3 regions of the Ensifer sp. 22521 genome follow, and region 3 is predicted to be linked to each of the others. Evidence: predicted binding sites of a transcription regulator. Region 3 holds the regulator's gene; each other region holds the start of a gene.
What was found. The regulator PhoB, encoded in region 3, activates phosphate uptake and scavenging genes when phosphate is short. The targets are predictions, from matches to a motif close to TGTCATNNANCTGTCAT.

Region 1 (2,268 bases), on a different contig from region 3:
AGTGGCTCTGCGGGTCGTAGCCGAAATGGTCGACGATCTTCTCGATCTTGTGGCGCAGCAACGGGATTTCAGCCGCCTGGCGGGTATAGGCCGAGGAAGTGAACAGGCCGACAATGCGCAACTCGCCGGCGACATTGCCGTCGGCATCGAAGCGCTTGATGCCGATATAGTCCATATAGGCGCGGCGATGGACGACCGATTTCACGTTGGCCTTGGTGACGATCAGGAAATCGGGGCCGTCGAGGAAGGCGAGGATTTCCGGCGTGGTCAGTACTGCGTCCTTGCCCTGGCGCAGAACGCGCACGTCGGGGTTGGAGAGGATGCCGAGGCCCCTGCCCTTGCCGCGCTCGACCGTCGCCTTTCCGCCCTTGCCCGAGTAGGTATACTCGCGCATGCCGATAAAGGTGAAGTTGTTGTCGCGCAGCCAGCGAAGGAAGGCGAGCGCCTCATCACGGTCGCTTTTCTTGCGCGAGGCGTTGTAGGCCTCGAGTTCCTGCACGGCCTGGTCGAGCAGCGCCGTCATCGCCGGCCAGTCGTGTACCGTCTGGTGTACCTGCTCCAGCACGTCGCGGATGCGGTTGCTGAGCTGCTCGGCTTCGACGGGCGCCAGCTTCGTCAAGTGGATCTGGATGTGGCTGACGCGGTGCGCCGGATCGCTTGCCTCTTCCGGATCGAAGAGTTTTACCGGCTTGCCCGGTTCCTTGACCAGGATGGGATGGATCGCAAGGTGGATATCGCGGTGCGTGCTGGTGATTTCCCCCATGACCGAATCATAGAGGAACGGCATGTTGTGTTCGGTGATCGCGATGATCGAAACCTCGGTGCCACCCGGCGCGACGCCGGCGACGGTTTCGACCGAAACTTGCGGCTTGCCGCCATCCCAGCGGGCGAGTTCACGATGCGCATGGGCTGCAATCAGCGCCAGCATGTCCGCCGAATAAAGATCGAGGTCATCGTTGCTGGCCCCACCGAAGAGGCTCTCCGGCGCCAGCGCGTCGACGCCCAGTTTGATGGCGGCCGCCTTTGCTGCGTCGATGTGTCTGTCCCGCTTCGGATTGTATTTCACGCCCATGAAGTCTCTCCCACTCATGATAGGCCAAACCCTATCAGAACCATGGCTAATGGCGACCGCTATTTACGCCGATTTCGGCAAAATCGAGCCGAAAATTGGAGAATTTCACGTGAAAACAGCTTAAATCCATTTAAATCGAAGGCAATTTCGCGAAAATTGCTCGAAAATCGATGAAAAAGCACGAAAACGCCAGCGGCTTCCACCGGACCTATCTGCCATCGCCTGTTGACAGGGCGGTGACAGTCGGGTGATCAGAGTTTGTAGACCGAAGGATTGGACTCGTCGATGCCCGAAATGCCCTCCCTGCCCGGCGCCGTCATCGTCATCTCGAGCCATGTCGTGCGTGGCAAGGTCGGCAACCGGGCCGCGGTGTTCGCGTTGGAGACGCTGGGGCATCCGGTCTGGGCACTGCCGACGGTCATTCTTCCCTGGCATCCCGGACACGGGCGCTCGACCCGCGTCACCATTTCAGACGCGGATTTCCAGTCGATGATCGACGATCTCATTGCCGCGCCCTGGGTCGGGGAGGTGCGCGCCGTGCTTTCGGGCTATCTCGGATCGCCCGGTCAGGCCGAAGGCGTTGTGCGGTTGGTGACGACTCTCAGGGAACGTAATCCCAAGCTGATCTACGCCTGCGATCCCGTCATTGGCGACGCCGGCGGGCTCTATGTTCCGGAGGCGACCGCGACGGCCATCCGCGACCAGCTGCTGCCGCTCGCCAACCTGGCGACGCCGAACCGCTTCGAGCTCGCCTGGCTCGCCGGCGCGACGCTGGAGACCAATACGGCGATCCTCGATGCCGCCCTCGGCCTCGGTCCGGCCCGCGTGCTGGTGACCTCAGCGGTGCCGATGATGAGCGGCGGTACCGGCAATCTCTTCCTTTCGGGCAATCACGCGCTGCTCGCCGAACATCGGCTCGTCGAGAACCCGCCGAATGGCACCGGAGACTTGCTGACTGCCCTGTTTCTCGCGCGGCTTCTCGAAGGACTATCGGAAGAGCGCGCATTGCAGATGGCGACCGCAAGCGTGTTCGAGATCATCGCGCGGAGCGTCAAACGCGGTGCCGACGAGTTGACGATCGAGCAGGACGCTTCGAGCCTTTCGACGCCGATGGCGATGGTGCAGATGCGCCGCCTGGTGCATCCGAATCAGATGCGGCGCAAATAGAAGAAACTGTTCATGGGCAGCAGCCCTTG
Region 2 (2,268 bases), on a different contig from region 3:
AACAGCGTTTCGGGGGCCGCGATGATGTCGAAGGCGAAGGTCAGCAGGCTGTCGCCGGCGAGGATCGCGGTTGCCTCGTCGAAGGCCCTGTGCACCGTCGGCTGGCCGCGCCTGATATCGTCGTCATCCATCGCCGGCAGGTCGTCATGGACGAGGGAATAGCAATGTACGCATTCGAGTGCCGCGCCGACGCGCAAGGATGCATCGAGGCCGCCGCCGAGAAGATCCGCACATTCGATCACCAGGAAGGGGCGCAGACGCTTGCCGCCGTTCAGCACGCCGTGCCGCATGGCCGCGAGCAGGTTTGTCGGTCGCGTGATCTCGTCGACCGCCGTCGCCGAGCCGAGCAGGCGCTCGAGCAGAGCTTCGACGGCGCGGGCATTGCCGGTGAGGCGGCGGGTGAAGGGCGATGTGTCCTGGCTCATGCGCGCTCTTTGGCACGGGCGAAGAGGGCTTTCAACGGGGATTCGTGTCGCAGCGGCGCGCTTTCCCTGGGACAGCCGCCTGGGCGCCTTGCCTTTTACCAGAAAGCCCGTTCAACTTTGCCGGACCATACACTAAGAGAAGCGGATGGACAGCGAGGTGAACAGTCAGGCCGTGAACGTCGTTCCGGAAGCGCGCGAGGAGGGCGAAGTGCCTTCCAGTCGCTGGTCGTCGCTTCGCCGGACGTTGCGCACGAAACGCCGCCAGATCATCCTGGCTGTCCTGGGTTTCGTTGCCCTGCCCTATGTGCTGATCGTTCTCTATCTCTTCGAGTTCGTCCACCCGGTCTCCACCTTGATGCTGCGCGATCTCGTTCTACTTCGCGGCTACGACCGCCAATGGGTCGATTTCGAAAACATCTCGCCGGTGCTCGTCCAATCGGTGATGATGTCAGAGGACGGTCAGTTCTGCGCCCATGACGGCGTCGACTGGGGCCAGATGCGCGGCGTGGTCGAGGATGCGCTTGAAGGGGAATCGACCCGTGGCGCCAGCACCATCCCGATGCAGACCGTCAAGAACCTCTACCTCTGGAACGGCCGCTCCTTCCTGCGCAAGGGCATGGAGCTGCCGCTGGCGGTCGCTGCCGATTTCGTCTGGAGCAAGCGGCGGATGATGGAGATCTATTTGAACGTCGCCGAATGGGGTGATGGGATCTACGGTATCGAGGCGGCGGCCCGCCACCATTTCGGCGTTTCCGCGGCGAAGCTCTCGCGCCGGCAGGCCGCACTGCTTGCGGTTTCGCTGCCCAACCCGAAAGAGCGCAATGCCGGCAAACCCGGCCGTGGGCTCAAGCGTCTGGCGAATTTGATCGAGCGTCGCGCCAGCCGCTCCGGCGGCTACATCACCTGCCTTTATGATTGAGATCAGACCTTTTCATTGGATGCGGTTGCCGGGGGATGTCATCCTGGCTTCGTAGAGTTCTGCCATCTGGGCCCTCTCTCCATTCAAAAGGCCCGATCGCTCCCATGACCTCGATTTCCCCTTCGCTTCTCGCCTTTGGCCGCAACGCGGACACCATTCCGCCGAAGCATCTCGGAACCCGCTACGCCACGGACGGCCGCTTCCTGCGTGAGCCGGGCAACACGGTCGTCTCCCACGTCACCGCCGGATCGCCGTCCGAGACGGCCGTGCTTGCCGTGCGCGAGCGTCTGATGGCGATGCCCGAGGCGGGGCAGTTCGCCTTCACGCATCCGTCCAGCCTGCACATGACGATCTTCCAGGGCATCATCGAATATCGTCGCAGGCTACCCTATTGGCCCGTCGATATGGCGCTCGATACACCGATCGATGTGATGACCGAACACTACTGTGCGCGGCTGAGGCACTTTGCGCCGTTGCAGCCCTTCCGTGCCCGCGTGACCGAGATCACGCCAACCGGTCTCGCGCTTGAAGGCGACAGCGTCGCCGATCGGGCTTGCCTCAAGGCCTGGCGCGATGCTTTCGCCGAAGTCTTCGGCTATCGCCATCCTGATCATGACGACTATGCGTTTCACATCACCTTCGCCTATGTCATCGACTGGCTCGATGACGCGGCACTGCCGCGCTGGCAGGAAATGTTGAGCGAACAACTCGCCTGCCTCAGGGAGCGGGCGCCCGTGATCGAGCTCGATCCGCCGGCCTTCTGCTCGTTCGAGGACATGAACCATTTCGAGGAACTGATCGTTTTCTCGGACAGATCAGCAATCACGGCCAGCAATTAAGGCCAGCATCAAGGAATGTAGATGACCGGACTTACCCTTTACGTCGGCAACAAGAACTATTCGTCCTGGTCGATGCGGCCCTGGA
Region 3 (2,268 bases):
GGTAATCTCGGACGACACCGTTCTCGATGATGCCGAGCGCCAGATCGGCGAGAAGGCGATTGTCACGATCGCCAAGCGCCAGCCGGTCGCCGCCGACCTTCGCGAGATCATGGGGTCGATCCGCATCGCCTCCGACCTGGAGCGTGTCGGCGACCTCGGCAAGAACACTGCCAAGCGCGTGATCGCGGTTGCCGGTTCGGGCATCCCGCGCAAGCTCGCCCGCGGTCTCGAGCATCTCGCCGAACTCGCTCTGGTGCAGCTCAAGGAAGTGCTCGACGTCTATGCGTCGCGTTCGCCGGAAAAGGCCAACAGCATTCGCGAACGCGACGAGGAGATCGATGCGATCTACACCTCGCTGTTCCGCGAGTTGCTCACCTACATGATGGAAGATCCGCGCAATATCACGCCCTGCACGCATCTTCTGTTCTGCGCCAAGAACATCGAGCGTATCGGCGACCACGCGACCAACATCGCCGAGACGATCTATTACATGGCGACGGGTGCCCAGCCGGAAGGTGAGCGCCCGAAGGATGACAACACGTCGACGTTGGGCTCGGTCAACGACTAGAAGGTTGGAGCGGGATGCGGGGGGGACAACCGCATACACTTTTCCTCATCCCGCTCTGGCGTTAAACGCGCCGTTCGCAATGCGTGCCCCATGAATATCATCCGGTCGCGGCTTCGGTCGCGGCCCCGAATTCCTGCATCTGAAGCATGCGGCTTTTCGCACCGCCTTTGAAATTGGCGGGGGTGCTCCAGATTTAGAGTGTCTGAGTGCCGGCCGGTCCGCTGGACCCGCACGGCGCTCGCGGTAAGGAGACGTTACCTGATGTTGCCAAAAATCGCCGTGGTCGAAGACGAAGAGGCGCTGAGCGTCCTGCTGCGTTACAATCTGGAAGCTGAAGGCTTCGACGTCGATACGATCCTCAGGGGTGACGAGGCGGAGATCCGGCTACAGGAACGCCTGCCCGACCTTCTGATCCTCGACTGGATGTTGCCGGGCGTCTCCGGCATCGAGCTTTGCCGTAGGCTGCGCCAGCGCCCGGAGACGGAGCGGTTGCCGATCATCATGCTGACGGCGCGCGGCGAGGAAAGCGAGCGCGTTCGCGGTCTGGCGACCGGTGCCGACGACTATGTGGTCAAGCCCTTCTCCACGCCGGAGCTGATGGCCCGCGTCAAGGCGATGCTCCGCCGGGCGAAGCCCGAAGTTCTCTCGACGCTGCTGCGCTGCGGCGACATCGAGCTCGACCGGGAAACCCATCGCGTCCATCGCCGCAGCCGCGAAGTTCGCCTGGGGCCGACAGAGTTCCGCCTGCTGGAGTTCCTGATGTCCTCTCCGGGCCGTGTCTTCTCGCGCTCGCAGTTGCTGGACGGCGTCTGGGGCCACGACATCTATGTCGACGAGCGGACCGTCGACGTGCATGTCGGCCGCCTGCGCAAGGCGCTGAACTTCTCGACCATGCCTGATGTCATCCGCACCGTGCGCGGCGCCGGCTACTCGCTCGAAAGCTGAGAAGGGCAAACAAAAGTCAATAAAAAAGGGGCCGATCGGCCCCTTTCGTTTTGGTCCTGTGCGGATCCTTAGCGCATCCGACGGCGCTCGGCGGACGGCTGGTAGGCAAGCCGCGCATGGAAGCTGCAATAGGGCGAAGCTTCCGGGGAATCGTTGCCGCAGAAATGGAACTCTTCCTTCAGCGGGTCGCCGATCGGCCACTTGCAGGTGCGTTCGGTGAGCTGGGTCAGCTCGAGGCGGCGCGACATTGGCACGACCACGTCGGTCTGGATGCTGAAATCCTGCTCGGCAACGAGATCGACTTCGATCTCCTCCTTGAGAACGGTGGCGCCGGACGGACGGGCAACGGTGCGGGTCGAAACGCGCGAGGCGTAGTTCGGAGCGCGCGGCGCCGAGGTCGGCCGCTTCGGGCGGGTCGCCGCAGTGGTGCTGCCGCCGGCTTTGGCGCGGCCTGGAAGGCTCAGGCGATGAACCTTGCCGATGACAGCGTTACGGCTGACGCCGCCGAGCTGTGCCGCGATCTGGCTTGCGCTCAGGCCCTCGGACCAAAGCTTCTTCAGTTTCTCCACCCGCTCGTCAGTCCAGTTCATTTCTGCACTCTCCGTTCTCAGCGTTGGGGATGGCAGAATCCCTCACCGCACCCCGGTTGAATCCCGAGGTTGCAAACGCGATAACTCTTTTGGTGACTAGGTCCGCCGCATGCGTCTAGTAATTGAATGTTAACGTACTGACCGTCGGACTCCGTGGCAAGAGTC

Region 1: the regulator PhoB is predicted to act here: its motif matches at 1,298-1,314, upstream of ACTJKE_RS02675 (NAD-glutamate dehydrogenase).
Region 2: the regulator PhoB is predicted to act here: its motif matches at 1,381-1,397, upstream of ACTJKE_RS02920 (DUF1868 domain-containing protein).

Annotation. Positions count from the first base shown of each region.
Region 1 covers NZ_JBQENM010000002.1:110,885-113,152, forward strand. Annotated here, with positions in the region: gene ACTJKE_RS02675 (NAD-glutamate dehydrogenase) at 1-1,072, opposite strand, end outside; gene pdxY (pyridoxal kinase PdxY) at 1,358-2,239, shown strand.
Region 2 covers NZ_JBQENM010000002.1:177,738-180,005, forward strand. Annotated here, with positions in the region: gene ACTJKE_RS02910 (polyprenyl synthetase family protein) at 1-425, opposite strand, end outside; gene mtgA (monofunctional biosynthetic peptidoglycan transglycosylase) at 571-1,344, shown strand; gene ACTJKE_RS02920 (DUF1868 domain-containing protein) at 1,449-2,183, shown strand; gene ACTJKE_RS02925 (glutathione S-transferase family protein) at 2,205-2,268, shown strand, end outside.
Region 3 covers NZ_JBQENM010000010.1:135,457-137,724, reverse strand. Annotated here, with positions in the region: gene phoU (phosphate signaling complex protein PhoU) at 1-568, shown strand, start outside; gene phoB (phosphate regulon transcriptional regulator PhoB) at 830-1,513, shown strand; gene ACTJKE_RS17240 (GcrA family cell cycle regulator) at 1,582-2,103, opposite strand.